Regions from separate parts of the Rhizobium sp. NLR16a genome, predicted to be linked through region 1. Evidence: predicted binding sites of a transcription regulator. Region 1 holds the regulator's gene; the other holds the start of a gene.
The links. The regulator PhoB, encoded in region 1, activates phosphate uptake and scavenging genes when phosphate is short. The targets are predictions, from matches to a motif close to TGTCATNNANCTGTCAT.

Region 1 (19,489 bases):
TGCAGATTTCCACGGCCACTGAACGACTCGCTTTCGAGCGCCACAAGCACGATCGGCTTAAGCGTGCCCAGGAACTCGAAAAGATCGGGATCACGACGACTAAATTTGCTCACGATATTGACAGCGCGGTCTCCGCACTGGCGAAAACGGTTACTGCCCTTCGCGCCGTCTTGCCGGAAGACATCAAGCTTTGGCCGGCGCACAACGCAACCCGGCCGCCGGGGAGCGTCGATGCAGGCCGTGCCACAGCATCCCCGCGCGAGGTTGTCGCTGGCGTAGTAGCAGACGCCTTGGCTAAAGCGGTGCCCGACCTATTCGATACCTCCATGGATCTCTACGGCTACCGCTGCGCGCTATCTCGGATCACTGCGATGGGGGTGCGAAAGGATTGGGTTTCAGACACCCGCACGTCGCCGCTGTCCGCGGTCGAAGCTGCGGAGTTGCTTATCTCGCGGCCGTTGAAAGAACTTGCGGAGAACCTAGCCTCAGAGGCCATGCCGGGCGGTGCCGAGATTATCAGGCTCCCGGATGCACCTTTCTCCGACTCCCGCCCTCCGGAGGAAGAGGCATTTGTGGTGAAGCCGCTGAGCTTTATTTCCTCACCTTCCGGGCCGGCTCAGATCATCGGTCGCGGACGCGCCCACTTTCTTCCAAAGCCCGTTGTCGATCGGGCAGTTGAGGAGGGCTTGGCATTCCGCATGTCCTCGCCTGAGGGTGTAGCCGCGGCCGAGGAGGAGAGGCGCCGCCGTGAGCTCATCCGGGGATACGGTGACCCCAGTGTCCGGCATGAGGACTGCGTTGCACTGGGCGACGTGATGGGCCTACGAACGCATGCAGACGAGATGGCCGAAGTTGACCGAGTGATTGGATGACCGCGGTTGTGAGGGGCGGAAAAGCCGCCCCCATCGTTCTCCGCCTTAAGGGAGATGACCTCTGTTCCACGCGAGAAACTTGCGTCATATGCCGGAGTGCTGCGCCCTGCGACCGGCATTGCCCTCATACGGTCCCTAAACGTCCAGAAAACGCCCGTACATCAGCGCTGACACGCGCAGGCACCAAGTTGACGCCCGGTATCGGGCGACAGCGTCACGCATTCCTGCGGCTTTATATCATCCATCCATTCGGAGAACGCCATGCGCACTGCTTTTATCGCCTGCTCACTTCTGGCATCCGCCCTGCCGGCCAGAGCTACGGACCAGCAGCTCTTCGACTGGATGTCATTGCTCTATGTCTCAAACGAAGTGTGCATTGGTCAAAGCTACGAGGCCTCGCGGGTGCAGCTTCTCGCCCAGATCGCGGCCATAAGGATGGGATGGTCTGACGACAAGGCTGCTGACGAGTGGGCGAACGCATACCAGACCAACCAAGCCCGCTTTGGGGAGGACAAGGAACTGTTCTGTGCCATGGCTCCCACCTATCTTGAGACCATCGGGCCGGCCGCAGTGAAAGAACTGGGGATCTTGAAGAAGTAGCAAAACCCGCCGTGTGTTACCCCAGTGTTACCCCGCTGGAACGATCAGTGGCCGGGTAACGGGGAAAGAGCGATTAAGCCTCTGAAAAATATGGTGCCGCTTACGTGACTCGAACACGTGACCCCATCATTACGAATGATGTGCTCTACCGACTGAGCTAAAGCGGCATTTGGCGGCCGAAGCGTGCGGCCTGCGATTTGCATGGCGCTGATACAGGCATTGTCTGAAGATTTCAAGCACCCTGTCATGCCTTTGGCAAAAAAGAGAGGAGGGTGTGGAAGACCCTCAGAGCGCCAGCCGCCTGCGGGCGGCCTTGTATTCGGCCTCCAGCCGGTCGACGAGATCTGCCACCGGCTCCACCGCCTTGACGGCGCCGATGCCCTGGCCGCTGCCCCATATGTCCTTCCAGGCCTTGGCGCCGCCGGTCGCCTGCTCGAAATCCATCTTCGAGGGGTCGGCGACGGGCAGGTTGTCGGGGTCCATGCCGGCGGCGATGATCGACGGTTTGAGATAGTTGCCGTGCACGCCGGTGAAATAGTTGGAGTAGACGATGTCGGCTGCCGCGCCGTCGACGATCGCCTGCTTGTAAGCCTCGCTAGCGCGCGCCTCTTGCGTTGCGATGAAGGGCGAGCCGATATAGGCCATGTCGGCGCCCATCGCTTCGGCGGCCAGGATCGCGCCGCCGGTCGCGATCGCGCCGGCAAGCAGCAGCGGCCCGTCGAACCACTCGCGGATTTCCTGGACAAGGGCGAAGGGCGACAGCGTGCCGGCATGGCCGCCGGCGCCTGATGCCACGGCGATCAGCCCGTCCGCACCCTTGCGGATCGCCGAATGGGCGTGGCGGTTGTTGATAATGTCGTGCAGCACGATGCCGCCATAGGAATGCACGGCGGCATTGACCTCGGGCACGGCGCCGAGCGAGGAGATCACGATCGGCACCTTGTATTTGACGCAGAGCGACAGGTCGTGCTCCAGCCGCTTGTTCGACATGTGGACGATCTGGTTGACGGCAAAGGGCGCGGCCGGCCGCTCCGGATGGGCGGCGTCGTGGCGGGCGAGTTCCTCGGTGATCTCGGCCAGCCATTCGTCGAGCTGGCTCTCCGGCCGGGCGTTCAGCGCCGGAAAGGCGCCGACGACGCCCGCCTTGCATTGCGCCAGGGTCAGCGCCGGATGCGAGATGATGAAGAGCGGCGAGCCGATCACCGGCAGTCTGAGTTTGTCCTTGAGGATGGGGGGCAGGGCCATGATTCACCGCGCATTGACGTTTACGAAAACGTCAATCTCATAACAGAGAAGAAAGGCTGATAAAAGAGCGGCCGCCACGCCTTCGTCGATTTCAGGCGGATATATCAGGCGCGCATAAAGAAGAGGGCAAGGCCCGGGAGCCGCGAAAGCTGGCGATATCGCCGCCGATCAGCGGCCGGCGGGGCTGCAAGGCTTGCGGTTTGCCGCGCTTGCCGCTACCGAATTTTGATAGAGAACGGCAGGGACGGCAGTCCGATGCCGGGTTCGAAGTGAAGGACTTGACGTGAGCGGATTAGAAACGGCCATCAGAACAGCGCTCGAAAATGCCGATCGCGACAATCCGGAGGTTCGAGCGAGGATCTACCAGTCGGCCCGCCAGGCGTTGGAAGCCGGCCTGCGCAAGCAGGATATCACCGATGCCGATGCCGTCGCCCATCATCGCCATCGCCTGGAAACCACCATCCACGCCATCGAAAGCGAGGAGCGCGACCGTCTTCACCCGCGTCAACGGCCGCCTGAAGTGCCGGTGCCACCGGTCGTCGACATGCCGGCGCCGCCGGCTCATCGAGGGGATGTGGCCGATATCGACAGCCTGATCGACAGCCCGGTGGCGGCGGGCGAGACCCGTGGCCCGGACGTGATCATGCACCGCGGCGACGAGTCGCGCCTTGACGACGTGCATGCGAGCACCGCCGATCATCTCTCCGCCGCCCCGCTCGGCGAGGAGCGGCTGCAGCGCGGCCAGCGCGCCGCCAACATGGATTTCCGTCCGGAGCGGGCGGCCGGCCGCCGCAAACCGCGCAAGTTCTTTTCGAGGCTTCTCGTCTGGTGTGTGCTGCTCGCCTTCATCGGCATCGGCGCCTGGTGGGCCTATACGTCGGGCCTGCTCCTGACGGCGGCCGAGCGCGACACCAGCGTCGCCAATCCGCCGGCCAGCACCCAGCCGGAGGATTTCACCGGCAATGACGACAGCGCCGGCAATGCCGCCAGCCACACCGATCAGCCGGTGACCATCGATCCGCAGAACAGTTTTTCGGCCGATTGGATCCCGGTGTTCAAGCCCGACGAGGCCGACAAGATCACAAGCGGCCCGCGGGCGCGCACCGAAAACATCACCGAGAATGACGGCCCGGCAGTGCGGCTGATTTCCGAAAGCGGTGCGGCTGACGGCAATATCTCGGTCAGTGTTCCCGCCTCGGCGCTGCAGCAGCTTGCCGGCAAATCCTCGACCATCGCGCTGACGCTGCAATCGACCACCGACGAGCCGACGCAGGTTACGGTCGAATGCAATTTCCAATCGCTCGGCAACTGCGCCCGCCATCGCTTCAGCGTCACCCGCGAAAAGTCGGATGCGCTGCTGCAGGTGAGATTCGACCGCTCGCTGGCGCCGAATTCGCCCGGCACGCTTGTCATCAACAGCGATCTCGACGGCAAGGCGCGCGGCATCAACCTGTTCGCAATCCGCATCCTGCCGGGGCAGTGAGGCGGCAACTGACCTATTTCAGGAAGCCGGGCCCCGAGCCGATGATCTGCTCGTCGCGCTCGCCGAGCGCCGCTTTGTCCTTGCCGTCATAGTCCATCCTGTGGAGCATGTGCCGGATAAGCTGCAGATGCGCACGCCGCTTATCATTGGCGCGGATGACGGTCCATGGCGCGAATTCCGTATGGGTTTCCTTCAGCATGCGGTCGCGCTTTTCGCTGTAATCGCCCCATTTGGTCAGGGCCGCGATATCCATCGATGAAAGCTTCCAGACTTTCAGCGGATCGTGCCTGCGATCGTGGAAACGCTTGAGCTGCATCTCGCGGCCGATATCGAGATAGAATTTGAAGAAGAAGATGCCCTCATGGGCAATGATCTTTTCGAGCTGCGGCGCCTGGTTGAGGAAAGCTTCATATTGCTGCGGCGTGCAGAAGCCCATGACCGGTTCGACGCCGGCGCGGTTGTACCAGGAGCGGTCGAACAGCACGAATTCGCCTGCGGTCGGGAACTGCGCGACATAACGCTGGAAATACCATTGCCCCTGCTCGCGCTCGGTTGGCTTGGCGAGCGCGACGGCGCGCGCAAGGCGCGGGTTCATATGCGCCGAGGAGGCCGAAATGGCGCCGCCCTTACCGGCCGCGTCGCGCCCCTCGAACAGCGCCATCACCCGTTTGCCGGTCGCCTGCAGCCAGAACTGCACCTTGACGAGTTCCACCTGCAGCTTTGTAAGCTGCTCCAGATAGTCCTCCTCGTTGAGCTTCTTCTTATAGGGAAACCCGCCGGACTCCAGCGCGTGTTCCTCCACCCAGTCCGGCAGGACCGGATCGTCGACGTCGAAGACGCACTTCCTGCCGTGGATATCAAGCTCCACCGCCCTGCTTCCGACAGTCTCGCTCATACGCCCCTCCTGGGCTGGTGTCCTCTTGCCGTAGGCGAACATATTTGCCGTTGAAAATCAAATCTTTCGCTTTTGGCCGGTGATTTTTCCCGCGTTTGCCCGGCAGTCATTCGCTTGAGCGGCGCCAGCCGAAAACTTCTGTCATGAATTGCCGCTATCAGGCAGAGTTCAATATAAAGAAACGAATCGACGCCGCGAGGCCCAGTTGCAAGACGAAACCCCCTGGAGAAAAAGCCTGCTGGCGCGCATCCGGCGCGAACGGCCGGTGCTGCTCGCGGCCATCCTCAGCGCGCTCGCCGCCCTTGCCGCCGGGATGAACAAATGGGTCGTGCTCGTTCTCCTGCTCGTCATGATCTTGACCGCGCTGTTCAACGAGGCGCCAGTCCTCAAGGCGGAATCCGTCGAGCCGATGGAGGCGGAGCCGCAAGCGCCGCCAAGCCGCCTGCCTGATGTTGCTGCCACGCTTGCCGGGCTCGATATTCCCGCCATGGTGCTGTCGCACGACGCCTCGGTGCTGTTCCAGAACCGCGCCGCCGAAAAGGCCTTCGGCGAGGTGGCGCTCGGCGCCCATATATCGGCCCGGCTGCGCTCGCCCGGCGTGCTCGACATGGTGCGCGAAACCATCGCCACCAATGCGCCGAACCAGATCGAGCATGCCGAGCGGCTGCCGTCCGAGCGCGTCTATATCGTCCGCAGCGCGCCCGTCGAGTTCCAGGCCGACGGAGAGCGGGAGCGGTTTTTCATCCTGTCCTTCCGCGATATATCGGAGGTCCGCCGCATCGACCGCATGCGATCGGATTTCGTCGCCAATGCCAGCCACGAGCTGCGCACGCCGCTTGCCTCGCTGCGCGGCTTCATCGAGACGATCCAGGGCCCGGCGAAGAACGACCAGAAGGCGCAGGCGCAGTTTCTGGGCATTATGCTCGATCAGACCACCCGCATGAGCCGACTGGTCGATGACCTGCTGTCGCTCTCCCGCCTGGAGCTGAAATCGCACCTCGCGCCGGATGAGAAGGTCGACCTGGTGCCGCTGCTCGGCCATGTCCGCGACTCGCTGGTGCCGCTCGCCAGGGATGTCGGCGTCGAGATCGACCTGCATCTGCCCGACGGCAAGGTGGAGGTGCTGGGGGACCGTGACGAGCTTGTCCAGGTCTTCGAGAACCTGATGGAGAATGCCTGCAAATATGGCCAGGAAGGCAAGATCGTCGATGTCTGGCTGAAGAACGGCGCCGGTGGCCCCGTGGAGGTCAGCATCGTCGACAAGGGGCCGGGCATCCCGGCCGAGCACGTGCCGCGTCTGACGGAACGCTTCTATCGCGTCAGCATCGAGGACAGCCGCTCGAAGAAAGGCACCGGCCTTGGCCTTGCCATCGTCAAACATATCCTCACCCGCCACCGCGCCCGGCTGATCGTCAAGTCCGAGGTTGGCAAAGGCACCGATTTTACGGTGCGCTTCTAAGGCGCAATCTCTCGTGGTCCCCTCTCCCCGCAATGACGGGAGAGGGGACGTGCCCTGTCGAGGGTGGGACGGAGACAGGATGCCTTTCCGCAACCGCCGGATCACGTGTTGTAAACTTACAATGCATGGTCGAACCGCGATCCAAACTTTGCCATCCGTCGACACGTTCAGGCGGGATCCATAAATTTTATCGTTGTAAAACAGCGATTTAACCTGTCACAAATGTTTCACGGGTTTGACATAAAAGGACGGTGCTTACAGCGTTAAGAGAGTCCCGCCGATGAAAAAAGGCACTGCGAGGGCCTCTCAGGCCGCACTCACACAAGCCCAATGCGGGAGATTTCTAATGAACACCTTCAAGCTCACCGTTGCCGCGCTCGCTGCAACTGCCGCCTTCGCTGGCGCAGCCGTCGCTCGCGACCAGATCCAGATCGCTGGTTCGTCCACCGTCCTGCCTTACGCCAAGATCGTTGCCGAATCCTTCGGCGAGACCTTCACCAACTTCAAGACGCCGGTCGTCGAATCCGGCGGCACGGGCGCTGGCCTGAAGGAATTCTGCAAGGGCGTCGGCGAAGACACCATCGACATCGCCAACGCTTCGCGTCCGATCAACAAGAACGAGGCCGAAGCCTGCAAGGCCGCCGGCGTAACCGACGTCCAGGAAGTCAAGATCGGTTATGACGGCATCGTCTTCGCAACCGACTCGTCCAACCCTGATGTCGCTTACGTTCCGGCCGACATCTACAAGGCACTCGCTGCCCAGGTCGTCGTCGACGGCAAGCTCGTCGCCAACCCCTACAAGAAGTGGTCGGAAGTCAATCCGAAGCTCCCGGCCGTTGACATCGCCGCCTATATCCCGGGCGAAAAGCACGGCACGCGCGAAGTCTTCGAACAGAACGTTCTTGCCGCCGGCTGCAAGGCTTCGGGCGCTCTCGACGTCATCGCCAAGGAAATCTCCGACAAGGCCGCCCAGACCAAGGCTTGCGTCGCGGTCCGCAAGGACGGCGCTGCGGTCGACATCGACGGCGACTATCCGGAAACCCTCGCACGCATCGCGGCCAACAAGACCGGCGTCGGCGTATTCGGCCTTTCCTTCTATGAAAACAACGCCGACAAGCTGAAGGTCGCCAGCGTGAACGGTATCGTTCCGTCCACCGAAACGATCGCCAACGGCACCTACCCGGTTTCCCGCCCGCTGTTCTTCTATGTCAAGAAGGCACATCTCGGCGCCGTTCCGGGCCTGAAGGAATACGTCAGCTTCTTCGTATCCGACCAGATGATCGGCCCTGACGGCCCGCTGGCTGAATACGGCCTCGTTGCCGCTCCGGATGCCGAGCGCGACGCGATCCGCAAGGACGTCGAAGCTGGTAAGTCCATGTAATGACTTTGCCGGCGCGGTGCTTCAAAGCCCGCGCCGGCATCGTTTATGGCCCTGTGTCCCGGTCTTTCCGCGGCAGGGTTGAATTCCTTCTCCATGATTGGAAGCCGAAGGCAGGCTGATGAAGCCGCCCGCGCTTTTTGGGGGCCACGGGCCTGGGGACGTAACGAATGAGCACATCCGTCATACTTCTGTGCCTTGTGGCGATCGGCGCCGTCGCCTATCTGGTCGCGCGCGGCCGTGCCGCAGCCCTTGCCGGAGGCAGGTCCTCCGCACTGCATTCCCGGCCGGCCTATTACGGCGCCTATGCCGCGATCTGGACGGTTCTTCCCGCCCTCGTCGTCCTCTGCGTCTGGCTCTCCGTCAGCCCCGGCGTCATCCAGTCCTCGGTGCGCGGCACTTTCCCTGCCGAGGTCAAGGCGCAGGCCGCGGTCGAACAGGATCTGAGCTATTCGATGGTGGCGACGGTCGCGCGCGGCCTGACGATGCTGACATCGGACGAAGCCGCCGCGGTGGCAAACGATCCGGCCGCCCTGCAGGCCAAGCTCAGCGAAAAGGGCGTGCCGCTCGCCGGCCAGCCGCAGCCATACATGGTCGAGGCCGCCAAGACGCTCAATTCCATGAGCATGACGAGCCGCCTCGCCATGACCGCGATCGTCTTCATTCTGGCCGTTGCCGGCGCCTTTTATGCGCTGCGCGCCATCGCGCCGCGCTTCCGCGCCCGCAACCGCGTCGAGCGCGTCATGCTCTGGGGCCTGCTGCTCGCCTCCTCGATCGCCATCCTGACGACGGTCGGCATCGTGCTGTCGATGCTGTCGGAAGCGGTTCGCTTCTTTGCCGTCGTTCCCGCCGGCGATTTCTTTTTCGGCACTGTCTGGGATCCGCGCTTTGCCGGCGCCGGCAGCTCGTCCTTCGGCCAGTTCGGCCTGATCCCGCTCCTGCTCGGCACGCTTTATATCGGCCTGGTCGCCATGCTGGTAGCCGTGCCGGTCGGTCTCTTCGCCGCCATCTACATGGCCGAATACGCCTCGCCGAAGGTGCGCGGCGTCTCCAAGCCGCTGCTCGAAGTGCTCGCCGGCATCCCGACGATTGTCTACGGCTTCTTCGCCCTCGTCACCGTCGGCCCCTTCCTGCGCGATTTCTCCGCGCAGATCAGCGGCCTGCTCTCCGGCAACTATTCGAACTTCATCCAGGCACAGAGCGTTCTGACCGCCGGTATCGTCATGGGCATCATGCTGATCCCCTACGTTTCCTCGCTGTCGGACGACATCATCACCGCCGTACCGCGGGCGCTGCGCGACGGTTCGCTCGGTCTCGGCGCCACACGCTCCGAAACCATCAAGAAGGTGGTCCTGCCGGCGGCACTTCCCGGCATCGTCGGCGCGCTGCTGATGACCGCCTCGCGCGCCATCGGCGAAACCATGATCGTCGTGCTGGCCGCAGGTGTTGCCGCCCGCATTCAGATCAACCCCTTCGAGCCGATGACCACGGTGACCGTCAAGATCGTCAATCAGCTGACAGGCGACCTCGAGTTCACCTCGCCGCAGACGCTGGTCGCCTTTGCGCTTGGCATCACGCTGTTCTGCATCACGCTTAGCCTCAACATCTATGCGCTCTACATCGTGCGCAAATATCGGGAGCAGTACGAATGACGAACATTGTTTCTCCCGCCGTCGGTGTCACCGTTTCCAAGGCGCCTGCCCGCCGTGACATCGGCATCAAGCGCCGCTATGCCGCCGAGCGCCGGTTCCAGGCCTACGGCATCGCCGCCATTGCCTTCGGCCTCATCTTTCTCTTCGTCCTGCTGTGGACGGTGATCGGCAAAGGCTACACCGCCTTCCAGCAGACGACGATCACCCTGCCGATCGAATTCGCCGAAAAGACGATCGATCCGAACGGCAAGCGGGCGACCGATCCTTCGGTGCTGATCGCCGCCAACTATCCGGTTCTGCTGCGCGACGCGATCGTCAAGCAGCTGAACATCAATGCATCGAGCCGTCCGGATGTGCGCGATGCAACCGCCATGCTCTCCAAGAGCGCGCCGATCCAGCTGCGCGATCTGGTCGTCGCCGATCCCTCGATCATCGGCAAGACGGTCAATGTCACCCTGCTCGCTGATGCCAATATTGACAGTGCCAACAAGGGCCAGATCGATCTTTCCGTCGATGAGAAGAACCGCAAGGTCAACGACAAGCAGGTCAACTGGATGAACCAGATGAAGGCGGGCGGCGTTCTCCAGAAGCAATTCAACAGCGGCCTCTTCGTCAACGGCAATTCCAGCCGCCCGGAGGCCGCCGGCCTCGGCGTTGCCCTCATCGGCTCGCTTTACTTGATGCTGATCGTGCTCGTTCTGTCGCTGCCGATCGGCGTCGCCGCCTCGATCTATCTCGAGGAGTTTGCGCCGAAGAACAGGCTGACGGACCTGATCGAGGTCAACATCAACAATCTCGCCGCCGTCCCGTCGATCGTCTACGGTCTGCTCGGCCTTTCCGTCTTCATCAACTTCATCGGCCTGCCGCGCTCGGCTTCGCTGGTCGGTGGCCTGGTGCTGACGCTGATGACCCTGCCGACGATCATCATCGCCACCCGCGCGGCTCTGCGCGCCGTGCCGCCTTCGATCCGCGCCGCAGCGCTCGGCCTCGGCGCCTCGAAGATGCAGATGGTGTTCCACCATGTCCTGCCGCTTGCCATGCCCGGCATCCTCACCGGCACGATCATCGGCCTGGCGCACGCGCTTGGCGAAACCGCGCCGCTGCTCTTGATCGGCATGGTCGCCTTCGTCGCCAATGCGCCCACGACACCGCTCGAGCCCTCGACGGCCTTGCCCGTGCAGGTCTATATGTGGGCGAACGAGGCCGAACGTGCCTTCGTGGAGCGTACTTCGGGTGCCATCATCGTCCTGCTCCTGTTCCTGATCGTCATGAACATGGGCGCCATCCTTTTGCGTCGTCGCTTCGAGCGCCGCTGGTAAACGGAGTTAAACATCATGAACATGCTGACGGAAGCTGCAGTTGAAAAGGCGCTGGATCAGAAGATGAGCAACGTCCCGTATAAAATGATTGGACAGGATGTCTCCGTATATTACGGCGAGAAGCGCGCGCTTTTCGACGTGAACCTGAACATCCGCGAAAACACCGTAACCGCCCTGATCGGCCCCTCGGGCTGCGGCAAGTCGACCTTCCTGCGAAGCCTCAACCGCATGAACGACACGATCGAAGGCTGCCGCGTCACCGGCAAGATCACGCTCGACAGCGACGACATCTATGATCCGGATATCGACGTGGTCGAACTTCGCGCCCGCGTCGGCATGGTTTTCCAGAAGCCGAACCCGTTCCCGAAGTCGATCTACGAAAACGTCTCCTACGGCCCGCGCATCCACGGTCTCGCCAAGTCGAAGGCCGATCTCGACCAGATCGTCGAGAGCAGCCTGCAGCGCGCCGGCCTGTGGAACGAGGTCAAGGACCGCGTGCACGAATCCGGCACCGGCCTCTCCGGCGGTCAGCAGCAGCGCCTGTGCATTGCCCGCGCCGTCGCCGTCAGCCCGGAGGTCATCCTGATGGACGAACCCTGCTCGGCCCTTGATCCGATTGCCACCGCCAAGGTCGAGGAGCTGATCCACGAGTTGCGCGAGAACTACACGATCGTCATCGTCACCCACTCCATGCAGCAGGCCGCGCGTGTTTCGCAGCGCACCGCCATGTTCCACCTCGGCAACCTCGTCGAGGAGAACGACACCGACAAGATGTTCACCAACCCCGACGATCCGCGCACCCAGGATTACATCATGGGTCGCTTCGGCTGATCCCGGCGACACGAAGCTTTCCGTTATTCGAGGACAAAGCCCATGGCATCGACACATATTTATTCCGCCTATGATGATGATCTGAAGTTCCTCTCCAGGCGGATTTCCGAAATGGGCGGCCTGGCCGAACAGATGGTCGCGGAATCCGTCCGGGCGCTGGTCAACGGCGATACGGCGCTGGCGCAGAAGGTCATTTCCGATGATGTGATCCTCGATCACACCGAACGCGAGATTGGCGACAAGGCGATCGTCACCATCGCCCGCCGTCAGCCGATGGCCGCGGACCTGCGCGAGATCATGGGTTCGATCCGCATCGCCGCCGATCTCGAACGCGTCGGCGACCTCGGCAAGAACACCGCCAAGCGCGTCATCGCCGTGCAGAGCACAGGCGTGCCGCGCAAGCTCGCCCGCGGCCTCGAGCACCTCTCCGAGCTGGCGCTCGTCCAGCTCAAGGAAGTGCTCGACGTCTATACGACACGCGCCGCCGACAAGGCGACCGCCATCCGCGAACGCGACAACGAGATCGACGCGATGTACACCTCGCTGTTCCGCGAGCTCTTGACCTACATGATGGAAGATCCGCGCAACATCACGAGCTGCACGCATCTGCTCTTTTGCGCCAAGAACATCGAGCGCATCGGCGACCATGCCACCAACATCGCCGAGACGATTTACTACATGGCGACGGGCGCCCAGCCGGAAGGCGATCGTCCGAAGGATGACAGTGCCAACACCGTCGGCGCCGCGACGGAATAATGGTTCCGAACGAGCCGCCCGGGTCAGCCGCCCGGACCAGTCACTTGCGTGCGCGCCCGTTCGGGGCGCGCAAAGAGGTCGCAGCCAATTTCTGAATTTGCGCAGGACGCCTGCTTAAATCGTCCCGGTTTAAGGCTTGTGCGCGAGGAGACGGACACGCATGATCCCGAGAGTGGCAGTTGTTGAAGACGAGGAAGCGCTGAGCGTGCTTCTTCGCTATAATCTTGAGGCGGAAGGCTTTGAGGTCGATACCATCCTGCGCGGCGACGAGGCCGAGATCAGGCTTCAGGAGCGCACGCCCGACCTTCTCATCCTCGACTGGATGCTGCCCGGCGTCTCCGGCATCGAACTCTGCCGGCGCCTGCGCATGCGGCCGGAAACCGAGCGGCTGCCGATCATCATGCTGACGGCGCGCGGCGAGGAGAGCGAGCGTGTGCGCGGACTGTCCACCGGCGCCGACGATTACGTCGTCAAGCCCTTCTCGACCCCCGAGCTCGTCGCCCGCGTCAAGGCGATGCTGCGTCGGGCCCGTCCCGAGGTGCTGTCCTCGGTGCTGAAATGCGGCGATATCGAGCTCGACCGCGAAACCCATCGTGTCCACCGCAAGAGCCGCGAAGTCCGCCTCGGCCCGACCGAATTCCGGCTGCTGGAATTCCTGATGTCGTCGCCGGGCCGGGTCTTTTCCCGTTCGCAGCTGCTGGACGGCGTCTGGGGCCACGACATCTATGTCGACGAACGCACCGTCGACGTCCATGTCGGCCGCCTGCGCAAGGCGCTGAATTTCTCCAACATGCAGGACGTCATCCGCACCGTCCGCGGCGCCGGTTATTCGATGGAGGCCTGAAGGCTGAGGGAGTGTGGGGTTGGCGTTCCCGCCAAACGCACGGCAGTACGGCTTGTGAGGCCCGCCTTGTCGTCCATCGTCGCCGCTGCGGAGCCAGCGTCGTTGCGCCGGCGAGGCTTATGCGTCTCGGCACCACCTTTCCATCGCGCCTGCAAAGCCGACTTGTCCCGGCGCCACCTCCTCCGTCAAGCCCTGGCATGACGGAGTGTGGGGGTTGCTAAACGCAAAGGTCACTTCCCACTCGAATAAGAAACGGCGGCCCGTTTTTTATGTCTGGCTATACCGGTCCGCTCAGCTGACCCGCGCCGCCGCCCGGCGGCGTTCGTTGATCGGCTGATAGGCAAGCTTCTGATGATAGCTGCAATAGGGCGAATTGTCCGGGGATTCGCAGCCGCAGAAATGGAAATCTTCCTTGAGCGGATCGCCGACCGGCCACTTGCAGGTGCGTTCGGTGAGCTCCGTCAGGCCGAGGCGGCGGGAAATCGGCACCACCACGTTGCCCTTCGGCACATATTCCATTTCCTCGACTGTATCGATCTCGATCTCTTCCTTCAGCAGGGTTGCGCCCTGCTGGCGGGTCACGGTGCGGGTGGCGATCCGGGAGGCGTAGTTCGGCGCGCGCGGCGCGGATGTCTGGCGCTTCGGCGTGCGCGCCGCGGTGGCCGTGCCGCCGGCCTTGGCGCGGCCGGGAAGGCTGAGCCTGTGCACCTTGCCGATAACGGCGTTTCGGCTGACCCCGCCAAGCTGCGCAGCAATCTGGCTGGCGCTCAGTCCTTCGGCCCAAAGCTTCTTGAGTTTCTCGACCCGCTCGTCTGTCCAGTTCATGCCCTGTCTCCACCTTTTGCGTTGGTGATGGCAGAATCCCTCACCGTTGTCCCGGAAGCCTCCGAAACAAGAAACGCTTGATCAATTTTGGTGACTAGTTCCGCCGCATGCAGTCTAGTAATTGAACTTTAACCTAGTGTGAGGCTGACTCCGTGACAAGAGTCGCGGGAATCCGGATGAATCGAATTTCAAGTTTTTCCCCAACTTGCTGCCTCTGCGTGTCATTTCTGCAATAATGCCTGTTGAAGGCCGAAAGTGCCCCTGTACAAGCTTGCGGCATACGCTAAGGCCGCAGTTTTGTTGACATTGCAGCGCGAAAAGGAAATAGTACCGCTCGCCGCCGAAAGGCGGCATTTTTGATTTTTCGGACCTGGTTTTGTTAGCCGGAATCCGCGCATGACAACATTGAACGGGAGACCCGCGATGGCTGAAGCCGCGCCGCTTTACGACACCTATTCTCGTGCCCCGCTGCGGTTCGAGCGAGGCGAGGGCGTATGGCTGATCGCCGAGAGCGGCGAGCGTTATCTCGATTTCGGCGCCGGGGTCGCCGTCACCTCCGTCGGCCACGGCAACCCGCATGTGGTCGCGGCGCTGAAGGAGCAGGCCGACAAGGTCTGGCACCTCTCCAATATCTATGAAATTCCCGGCCAGGAGCGCCTGGCCAAACGCCTGACCGACGCCACCTTCGCCGACAAGGTGTTCTTCACCAATTCGGGCGCCGAGGCGCTCGAATGCGCCATCAAGACGGCGCGCCGCTATCAGTTTTCCAAGGGCCATCCCGAGAGGTTCCATATCATCACCTTCGAAGGCGCTTTCCACGGCCGCACGCTGGCGACGATCGCCGCCGGCGGCCAGGAGAAATATCTCGAAGGTTTCGGCCCCAAGGCGCCGGGTTTCGATCAGGTGCCGTTCGGCGACATCGATGCCGTGCGTGCCGCCATTACCGATGCGACGGCCGCAATCCTGATCGAGCCGGTGCAGGGCGAGGGCGGCGTGCGTGCCGCCACCAGCGAATTCATGAAGGCGCTGCGCCGGATCTGCGACGAAAATGGCCTGCTGCTGATCCTCGACGAGGTGCAGACGGGCGTCGGCCGTACCGGCAAGCTGTTTGCCCATGAATGGTCCGGCATCACGCCTGATATCATGGCCGTCGCCAAGGGCATCGGCGGCGGTTTCCCGCTCGGCGCCTGCCTTGCAACCGCCGAGGCCGCTTCCGGCATGAAGGCCGGCACGCATGGTTCGACCTATGGCGGCAATCCGCTGGCCATGGCGGTCGGCAGCGCCGTGCTCGACGTCATCCTCGCCGATGGCTTCCTTGAGCATGTGCGCGACGTCGCGCTCGTCTTCCGCCAGGGACTGGCCTCGCTCAAGGATCGTTATCCCGATGTGATCGAGGATATCCGAGGCGAAGGGCTTCTTCTCGGCGTCAAGGCTGCGGTTCCCTCGGCCGAATTGCTGCAGGCGATCCGCGCCGCGCATCTGCTCGGCGTGCCGGCCGGCGACAACGTCATCCGCCTTCTTCCGCCGCTGGTGGTCACTGCCGAGGAAGCCCGCGAAGGGCTTGTGCGCCTCGAGCGCGCCGCCGAGAGCATCCGCGCCGCCAAGATCAAGAAGACGGCTTGAAGGGATCGCCGCCTTCGGGCGCACGACAGGTAAGAACATGGCTCCTAAACATTTCCTCGATCTTTCGGCCGTCACATCGGCCGACCTCAGAACCATCATGAACGACGCGCTCGCCCGCAAGCAGGCCTTCAAGGCCGGCAAGGGCGACAAGCCGCTCGCCGGCAAGATGCTGGCGATGATCTTCGAGAAGCCGTCGACGCGCACCCGCGTCTCTTTCGACGTGGGCATGCGCCAGCTCGGCGGCGAAACGCTGTTCCTCTCCGGCACCGAAATGCAGCTCGGCCGCGCCGAGACGATCGGCGACACCGCCAAGGTGCTGTCGCGTTATGTCGATGCGATCATGATCCGCACCACCGAGCACTCGCGCCTGCTGGAGCTTGCCGAACATGCGACCGTGCCTGTCATCAACGCGCTGACGGACGATACCCATCCCTGCCAGATCATGGCCGATATCATGACCTTCGAGGAGCATCGCGGCCCGATCAAGGGCAAGACCATCGCCTGGACCGGCGACGGCAACAATGTGCTGCATTCGCTGGTCGAAGGGGCGGCGCGCTTCGGCTACCGCATGAACATGGCCGTCCCCCTTGGTTCGGAGCCCAAGGATCACTATCTGAACTGGGCCCGCAATGAGGGCGCCGAAATCATGCTCTGCCATGATGCCGACCGTGCGGTCGAAGGCGTCGATTGCGTGGTGACCGATACCTGGGTCTCCATGAATCAGGAACATCGGGCCCGGGGTCACAACGTCTTCCAGCCTTATCAGGTCAATGCGGCCTTGATGGCCAAGGCCGGCAGCGATGCATTGTTCATGCATTGCCTGCCCGCGCATCGCGGTGAGGAAGTGACGGACGAGGTGATCGACGGCCCGCAATCCGTGGTCTTCGATGAAGCGGAAAACCGTCTTCATGCGCAGAAATCGATTCTTGCTTGGTGCCTGGGCGCGATCTGAACCATAATCGGATGTTGCGAGTCATAAGCTTGCGGCCCGACTGCGCGAGCGCCGGACACTTTGGCCGCCGCTCCCGAAACTAGGAGTAAAGCCATGGCAGAAGCTGCAGCCGCCCTCGGCCAGTTCGATTTCGCCGGCGATGATCATGTCGTCCCCTTTCAGGTGGAGGGTCTGGATGTGCGCGGCCGCGCCGTCCAGCTCGGCCCCATGCTCGATGCCATCCTCGAGCGCCATCATTATCCCGCGCCTGTTGCCCGGCTGCTTGCCGAAGTCGTCGTGCTGACGGTGCTGCTCGGCACCTCGCTGAAGTTCGACGGCAAGTTCACCGTGCAGACCAAGGGCGACGGCCCGGTCGATCTGCTCGTCGCCGATTTCTCGACGCCGGAGAACGTGCGCGCCTACGCCCGTTTCGATCGGGCGCTGCTCGACCAGGCGATTGCCTCAGGCGAGACCGAGCCGGAGCAACTGCTCGGCAAGGGCGTGCTCGCCTTCACCATCGATCAGGGCAAGTTCGCCCAGCCCTATCAGGGTATTGTCGCGCTCGACGGCACCTCGCTCGAGGAGATCGCCGGCGTCTATTTCCGCCAGTCGGAGCAGATCCCGACGCGGGTGCGCCTGGCTGCGGCCGAACTCTTCGACCGTGACGATGCCGGCAAGCCGCGCCACCGCTGGCGGGCAGGCGGCCTCGTCGCCCAGTTCCTGCCGGAGGCGCCGGAGCGCATGCGCCAGCCCGATCTCCACGGCGGCGACGGCGATAACGGCGACCGTCCGCATGGCGAGGATGACGCCTGGACCGAAGCCCGCTCGCTGGTCGAGACCATCGATGCCGACGAGTTGACCGATCCGCAGGTCGGCACCGAACGCCTCTTGTTCCGCCTGTTCCACGAGCGCGGCGTGCGCGTCTTCGAGCCCCGCGCCGTCTTCGACCGCTGCAGCTGTTCGCGGGAAAAGATCGGCAACGTGCTGAAGGGTTTCACCGCCGAGGAGATCGAGGCCAGCCAGGAAAACGGCGAGATATCCGTCACCTGCGAATTCTGCTCGACCACCTACCGCTTCCAAGCAGCCGAGCTTCAGCTGGCGGAATAGGCTCAGTTAGCATTGAGAGCTGCCCCTCTCCCCGCTCGCGGGGAGAGGGGACGTGCCCTGCGAGAGGTCGGTGGGGATAGATCGATCGCGGCATGGTCCCTTCGCCCCGTTTACGGGGAGAAGGTGCCGGCAGGCGAATGAGGGGCGGGGTCTCGGCAATCTCTTGAGCGGGAGGAACTTGCCCTCAATTCAGCACGCGCAGCAGCCCCGGCGAGTCAAGCGAGAAGGCGGGGATGTCGACGTCGAACAGCTCGCCTTCATCCGTTTCCATTTGATAGTGGCCGAACATCAGGCCTGAGGGCGTGTCGAGCGGGCAGCCGGAGGAATATTCGTAGGTGTCGCCGGGGCTGAGCCGCGGCTGCTCGCCGACGACGCCGGGGCCGGTCACTTCGTCCACCTGTCCGTTCTGATCGGTGATGTTCCAGTAGCGGTTGATGAGGCGAACGGCGACGCCGGAATTGTTGCTGATGACAATCCGGTAACCCCAGACATAGCGGTCGTCCTCCGGATCGGATTGCTCCTCCAGATAGAACGGTTCGACCACGACTTCGATATCTCTTGTGAGGGCGCGATACATGCCTTGCACCATAGTCAAGATATGTTACCCGTATCTTATAAGAGGCCCGGTCCGTCAAGAAACGGAACGTTGATCAGCGGTCAAATAGTGATGATCATATGGTTTTCGATCATTAAGCCTAATCGTCAGCCTTAATTTTACTTCGCAACGCCGGCGCGGCTGACCTTGTTCCCGCGGATCGGCGGCCGGCTCCACATTGAAATCCGGCCGCTATTCCAGTCGATCAAGCCGATACCTTGGAAAGCGCCTGCGCGAAATCCTCGATCAGGTCGTCCGTGTCCTCGATGCCGGCTGAAAGCCGCACCGTACCCGGAGAAATGCCGAGTTCGGCGCGCGCCTCTTCCGTCAGGTTCTTGTGCGTGGTCGTTGCCGGATGGGTGATCAGGCTTTTGCTGTCGCCGAGATTGTTGGAGATCTTGATGATCTCAAGCGCATTCTGCAATGCGAAGGCCGCCTCCTTGCCGCCCTTCAGCTCGAAGCAGACGAGCGTCGAGCCGCCGGTCATCTGCTTGGCGATGATGTCGGCCTGCGGATGATCCTTGCGGCCGGGATAGATCACCTTGGCGACCTTGCCTTGCTCGGCCAGGAAATCGGAGATCTTCGCCGCATTCTCGGTCTGCTGGCGCACGCGCAGCGGCAGCGTCTCGATCCCCTTCAGGAGCGTCCAGGCATTGAACGGCGACATGGCCGGGCCGGTATGGCGGAAATAGTCGTGCAGGTTCTCGTCGATCCATGCCTTGTCGGCGAGCACCACGCCGCCGAGACAGCGGCCCTGGCCGTCAATATGCTTGGTGGCGGAATAGACGACGATATGGGCGCCGAGCTCCAAGGGCTTCTGGAAGAGCGGGGTCGCAAAGACGTTGTCGACGATCAGCTTGGCGCCGACCTGGTTGGCGAGCCTGGCGACGCCTGCAATATCGACCACTTCGAGCGTCGGATTGGTCGGGCTTTCCAGGAAGAACACCTTGGTGTTCGGGCGGATCGCCTTTTCCCAGTTGGCGAGATCTCGGCCGTCGACCAGCGTGCACTCGACGCCGTATTTCGGCGCCAGCGTTTCTACGACCCAGCGGCAGGAGCCGAACAGGGCGCGGG
Region 2 (4,144 bases), 1.9 Mb from region 1:
GCACCAATCTCTGCTTGAATTCACATTTGCCTGGGACTGGCCGAACCTCGTGCACATGGATGAGTGCGCGAACTCAGGAACGGTTTACCCACCGCACTTCGGCGTCATCGTCACGTCAGCGCCATAGGCATCGCGCAGTTTGTCCTCCTGTCCCGGCTGCCGGTCGGCGGCCTGGTGGAGCAGGATCGTGTCGTAGCCCTGCAAACGCGTTCCCTCGATCAGCGTGACGTCGGAATTCCCAGGATTGTCGGATCGCTCGAACCAGTCGACGGAGTGGTGCAGGAAATTCATTTCGACCGCGCGGTTGGTGACGCCATGGCCGACGATCGCGACATTGTGGTCGCCGGTCTCGGCTTCGCGCATGACGGTCTGGAGGAAGAGACGCACCCGCTGCGCCACGTCCGCCCGGCTTTCGCCGTCCGGCGGCCGTGCATAGAACTTGCCGCTGTTGTTGCGGAGCCTCGCCCATTTTTCGAATTCCTCGGGGAATTTCTGTTTCTGCTCGGCATGATCGTAGATTTCGGTGAAGAGGCCGAAATCCTGCTCGCGCAGAAGATAATCTTCCCTGACATCGCCGACGAAGTTTTCCGGCAGCACTTCGAGCAGCGCATCCTTGCTCTGGCGCGTGCGCAGGAACGGCGAATACCAGATATGCAGCTTCTGGAATCCCTCGCTCGGCAGCCCTCTCAGGTACGAGGCGATGACAGCGCCTGCCTCCGCCGCCTGGCGATAGCCCCACTCGGTCAACGGCACGTTATGATCGCCGAACTGACGGTAGGCCTGTTCGTTGATGTTGCCGAGGGATTCGCCGTGGCGAACGAGAAAGAGACGCATCGGCCATCCCCGCTTCATCGGATATGGAATCGTCGTCATCATGAACGCGCTCGATTGGCAGGGCAATATCGTCGGTCGGAAAAGGGGGCGAGCGTCTGGTCGCCGCTTGCCCCAATCCGCTTGGCCCGTCGATCTTGTTCACTCGGTTCCAAAATCAAGGAGCGAGGGAGGGTCTTCCGCGCTATCAGCGGCCCTGGAAGATCTTGACGAGCTTTGGCGTAAACCGGTGAGCCTTGATGTCGAGCAGATCCTGATACGTGGCCCGACCGGAGATCGCGGCCGCCAGATATCGCTGGCAGGCGACCCTCGGAGCGTCCTTGTCAGAGACGTTTGTCACGATCCCGGCGGTGCGACGCGCATTTGCATCGAAATCCTTTGCGCACACTTTGACGAACTCATTTCTCGCTCTGGTGCTGCCTTGCAGCAACGTGACGGTCGCATCATAATCCTGCTGCGTCGGTGCACAGCCTGCAAGTATTGCAATAGAAATCATTATCGTCGCGGTGCGGACATGCATCATCAACCCCCAAGGATACGCCAAATCGGCACCTGCTGTTAATTTGATTCTCGGCATGCGGGAAAGATCTAGAACCTCGCGGCACGAAATTATGGTGATCGGATTTCCGATTTCGGTTTTGCGACCTTCGTGACCGACGGGATCGGCGTTTACCATCCAGACGGTATGGGTCGGTCTGCAGGGCTTTTCCCCAGCTTGTCATCTTCCTGAAACACGAGTCTGGTTTTGGAGGGCTAGATGAAAGATGGGGCACGAGCACTGTTCGTGACAAACATGATGGAACCCAGACATTTCCGCACGCTCTTCATTTCCGATATTCATCTCGGCTCGAAGGCCGCGAAGGCTGATTTCCTGCTCGATTTCCTGCGCTACCACGAGGCAGACACCATCGTGCTCGTCGGCGATATCGTCGACGGCTGGCGTCTGAAACGCAGCTGGTACTGGCCGCAGGTCTGCAACGACGTCGTCCAGAAGCTGTTGCGCAAGGCGCGCAAGGGCACGCGCGTCGTTTATATCCCAGGCAATCACGACGAATTTCTGCGCGACTTCCCGGGCATGCATTTCGGCGGCATCGAGGTCGTCGAGCGTATGATGTATGACGGCGCGGACGGCAAGAGATACCTGATCCTGCACGGCGACGAGTTCGATGTCGTCGTCCGCAACGCCCGCCTGCTCGCCTATCTCGGCGACTGGGCCTATGATACGGCGATCCGCATCAACATCCTGCTCGCGGCCGTACGCCGCCGCCTCGGCATGCCTTATTGGTCGTTCTCCGCCTGGGCGAAGCTGCAGGTCAAGCACGCGGTCAATTTCATCGGCGAGTTCGAGCGCGTCGTCGCCGAAGAGGCCCGCAAGAGCGGCGCCGACGGCGTGATCTGCGGCCACATCCACCACGCCATGATCCAGGATATGGACGGCATTCGCTACATCAACACGGGTGACTGGGTGGAAAGCTGCACGGCGGTTGCCGAACATGCCGACGGCACCTTCGAACTGATCACCTGGCGGGCGCTTGCCACCGCCGTACCGGCGCTTACCGCCATCGAGAGTACCGAAGAGGCGGAACTCGCCCCGCAGGCGGCGTGATTTTACGGCCGTCGCTGTCGCGGCGGCTCGCCGGCAATTTAGCCGTTACCGCGAGGTAACAGGCCATATTTATTTTCTAAAACGTTTCCGGACGGCTATTTCTCGCAATAGTCGCCCCCCGGGTGGTGTGTTAGGAAAACATCCAGTTTCCTTCAGGTCCACAGATGATTCCCGCTCAACATTCCCCGGGTGAGGGAGCGCCGCCGCGCTTCCGGCTGCTCAGTGCGCTGTCTTATTGCGCGCCGCTGCTCGTCAATGGCGTCGTGCTGCCATTCTTCCCGGTATGGCTGGAAACCCATAGTTTCAGCGACCATGAAATCGGCATTATCCTCGCCATACCGATGGTGGTTCGAGTCTTGGTGGCGCCTGTCGTCGCCATGATCGCCGACCGCATGAAGGAGCGCGCCACCGTGCTGCTCTGGTCGGGGAGCCTGTCGCTGCTGACGGCGATCGCGCTTTACTGGTCGACCAGCTTCTGGCCGGTGACAATCGTCTTCGCGCTGCAGGGCGCCAGCTTTGCGCCCTATGTGCCCGTGGTCGAATCGATCGTCATTTCAGGCGTGCGGCGTTGGGGGCTCGATTATGGGTCGATGCGCGTGTGGGGCTCCATCGCCTTCATCGTCTCGACGCTGGTCGGCGGTCAGCTGATCAGCCGGTGGGGCGGCGGCATGGTGCTCATCGTCATGGTGTTCGGCTTCATGATGACGGTAGTGATGGCGATCTTCTGTCCGCGTATCGGGCCGACCCGGCGGCGCGGTCTGCCGATCGACCTTCCTGCCGCCACCGGCAGCGGCCTGCGCGAACCGCATTTGCTGCTGCTTCTGATCGGCGTCGCCATCCAGCAGTCGAGCCATGCCGTGCTCAATGCTTTCTCCTCGATCTATTGGCATCAGCTCGGCTTTTCCGGCACGCAAGTCGGCCTGCTCTGGAGCGCCGGCGTTGCCTCGGAGGTGACGGTGTTCTTTCTGTCGAAGCGGCTCAATCGGCGCTTCACTGCCTGGACCCTAATCCGCTTCGGCTGCGCCGTCAGCGTCTGCCGCTGGATCCTGTTTCCCATGAATGCCGGCTTTGCCGGCTTCTTTCTGCTGCAATGCTTCCACGGCTTCACCTATGCCTTCGTGCATACCGGCGTGCAGCGGCGGATCGTGGCGACAGTGCAGGAGACGCAGGAGGCCTCGGCGCAGGGCGCCTATTTCTTTTATGTCGGCATGGCGATGGGGTTAATGACCATCGCTTCGGGTTATCTCTACGCTTGGCTCGGTCTCGTCAGTTATTACGTCATGGCGCTCGTCGCTCTTACGGGCCTCGGGATCGTCATCTCAGCCTATTATCTTCAGCCCCAGAGGGCGCTTTCCGGCGGAAAGACCAGGGAAGCGGCGTAGCGCAGGCCGGGCTCGCGGTCGTGGGCAAGCAGCAGCGGGCCGTCGAGATCGACAAAATCGGCATTCTGCGCGAGCAGCACGGCCGGCGCCATGGCGAGCGAGGTGCCGACCATGCAGCCGATCATGATCGAAATGCCGAGTCTCTCGGCTTCGGTCTTCATTGCCAAGGCCTCGGTGAGGCCGCCTGTCTTGTCGAGCTTGATATTGATCGCATCATAGCGGTCGGCAAGGCTTGCGAGATCGCCGGTGTGGTGCACACTCTCGTCGGCGCAGACCAGCAGCGGGCGGCGGATTTCGGCAAGCAGCGCATCGCGGCCCGCTGGCA

Region 2: the regulator PhoB is predicted to act here: its motif matches at 1,548-1,564, upstream of J7U39_RS07095 (UDP-2,3-diacylglucosamine diphosphatase).

What each region holds. Positions count from the first base shown of each region.
Region 1 covers NZ_CP072865.1:3,592,123-3,611,611, reverse strand. Annotated here, with positions in the region: gene J7U39_RS17490 (hypothetical protein) at 1-872, shown strand, start outside; gene J7U39_RS17485 (hypothetical protein) at 1,134-1,472, shown strand; tRNA gene J7U39_RS17480 (tRNA-Thr) at 1,564-1,639, opposite strand; gene J7U39_RS17475 (nitronate monooxygenase family protein) at 1,758-2,717, opposite strand; gene J7U39_RS17470 (regulator) at 3,001-4,200, shown strand; gene ppk2 (polyphosphate kinase 2) at 4,214-5,095, opposite strand; gene phoR (phosphate regulon sensor histidine kinase PhoR) at 5,334-6,554, shown strand; gene J7U39_RS17455 (substrate-binding domain-containing protein) at 6,901-7,935, shown strand; gene pstC (phosphate ABC transporter permease subunit PstC) at 8,103-9,584, shown strand; gene pstA (phosphate ABC transporter permease PstA) at 9,581-10,903, shown strand; gene pstB (phosphate ABC transporter ATP-binding protein PstB) at 10,919-11,734, shown strand; gene phoU (phosphate signaling complex protein PhoU) at 11,777-12,490, shown strand; gene phoB (phosphate regulon transcriptional regulator PhoB) at 12,651-13,334, shown strand; gene J7U39_RS17425 (GcrA family cell cycle regulator) at 13,626-14,159, opposite strand; gene J7U39_RS17420 (aspartate aminotransferase family protein) at 14,583-15,782, shown strand; gene argF (ornithine carbamoyltransferase) at 15,820-16,734, shown strand; gene J7U39_RS17410 (Hsp33 family molecular chaperone) at 16,828-17,820, shown strand; gene apaG (Co2+/Mg2+ efflux protein ApaG) at 18,005-18,397, opposite strand; gene J7U39_RS17400 (O-succinylhomoserine sulfhydrylase) at 18,621-19,489, opposite strand, start outside.
Region 2 covers NZ_CP072865.1:1,487,509-1,491,652, forward strand. Annotated here, with positions in the region: gene J7U39_RS07085 (phosphoglycerate mutase family protein) at 85-834, opposite strand; gene J7U39_RS07090 (hypothetical protein) at 1,019-1,351, opposite strand; gene J7U39_RS07095 (UDP-2,3-diacylglucosamine diphosphatase) at 1,625-2,437, shown strand; gene J7U39_RS07100 (MFS transporter) at 2,602-3,819, shown strand; gene dgcA (N-acetyl-D-Glu racemase DgcA) at 3,771-4,144, opposite strand, start outside.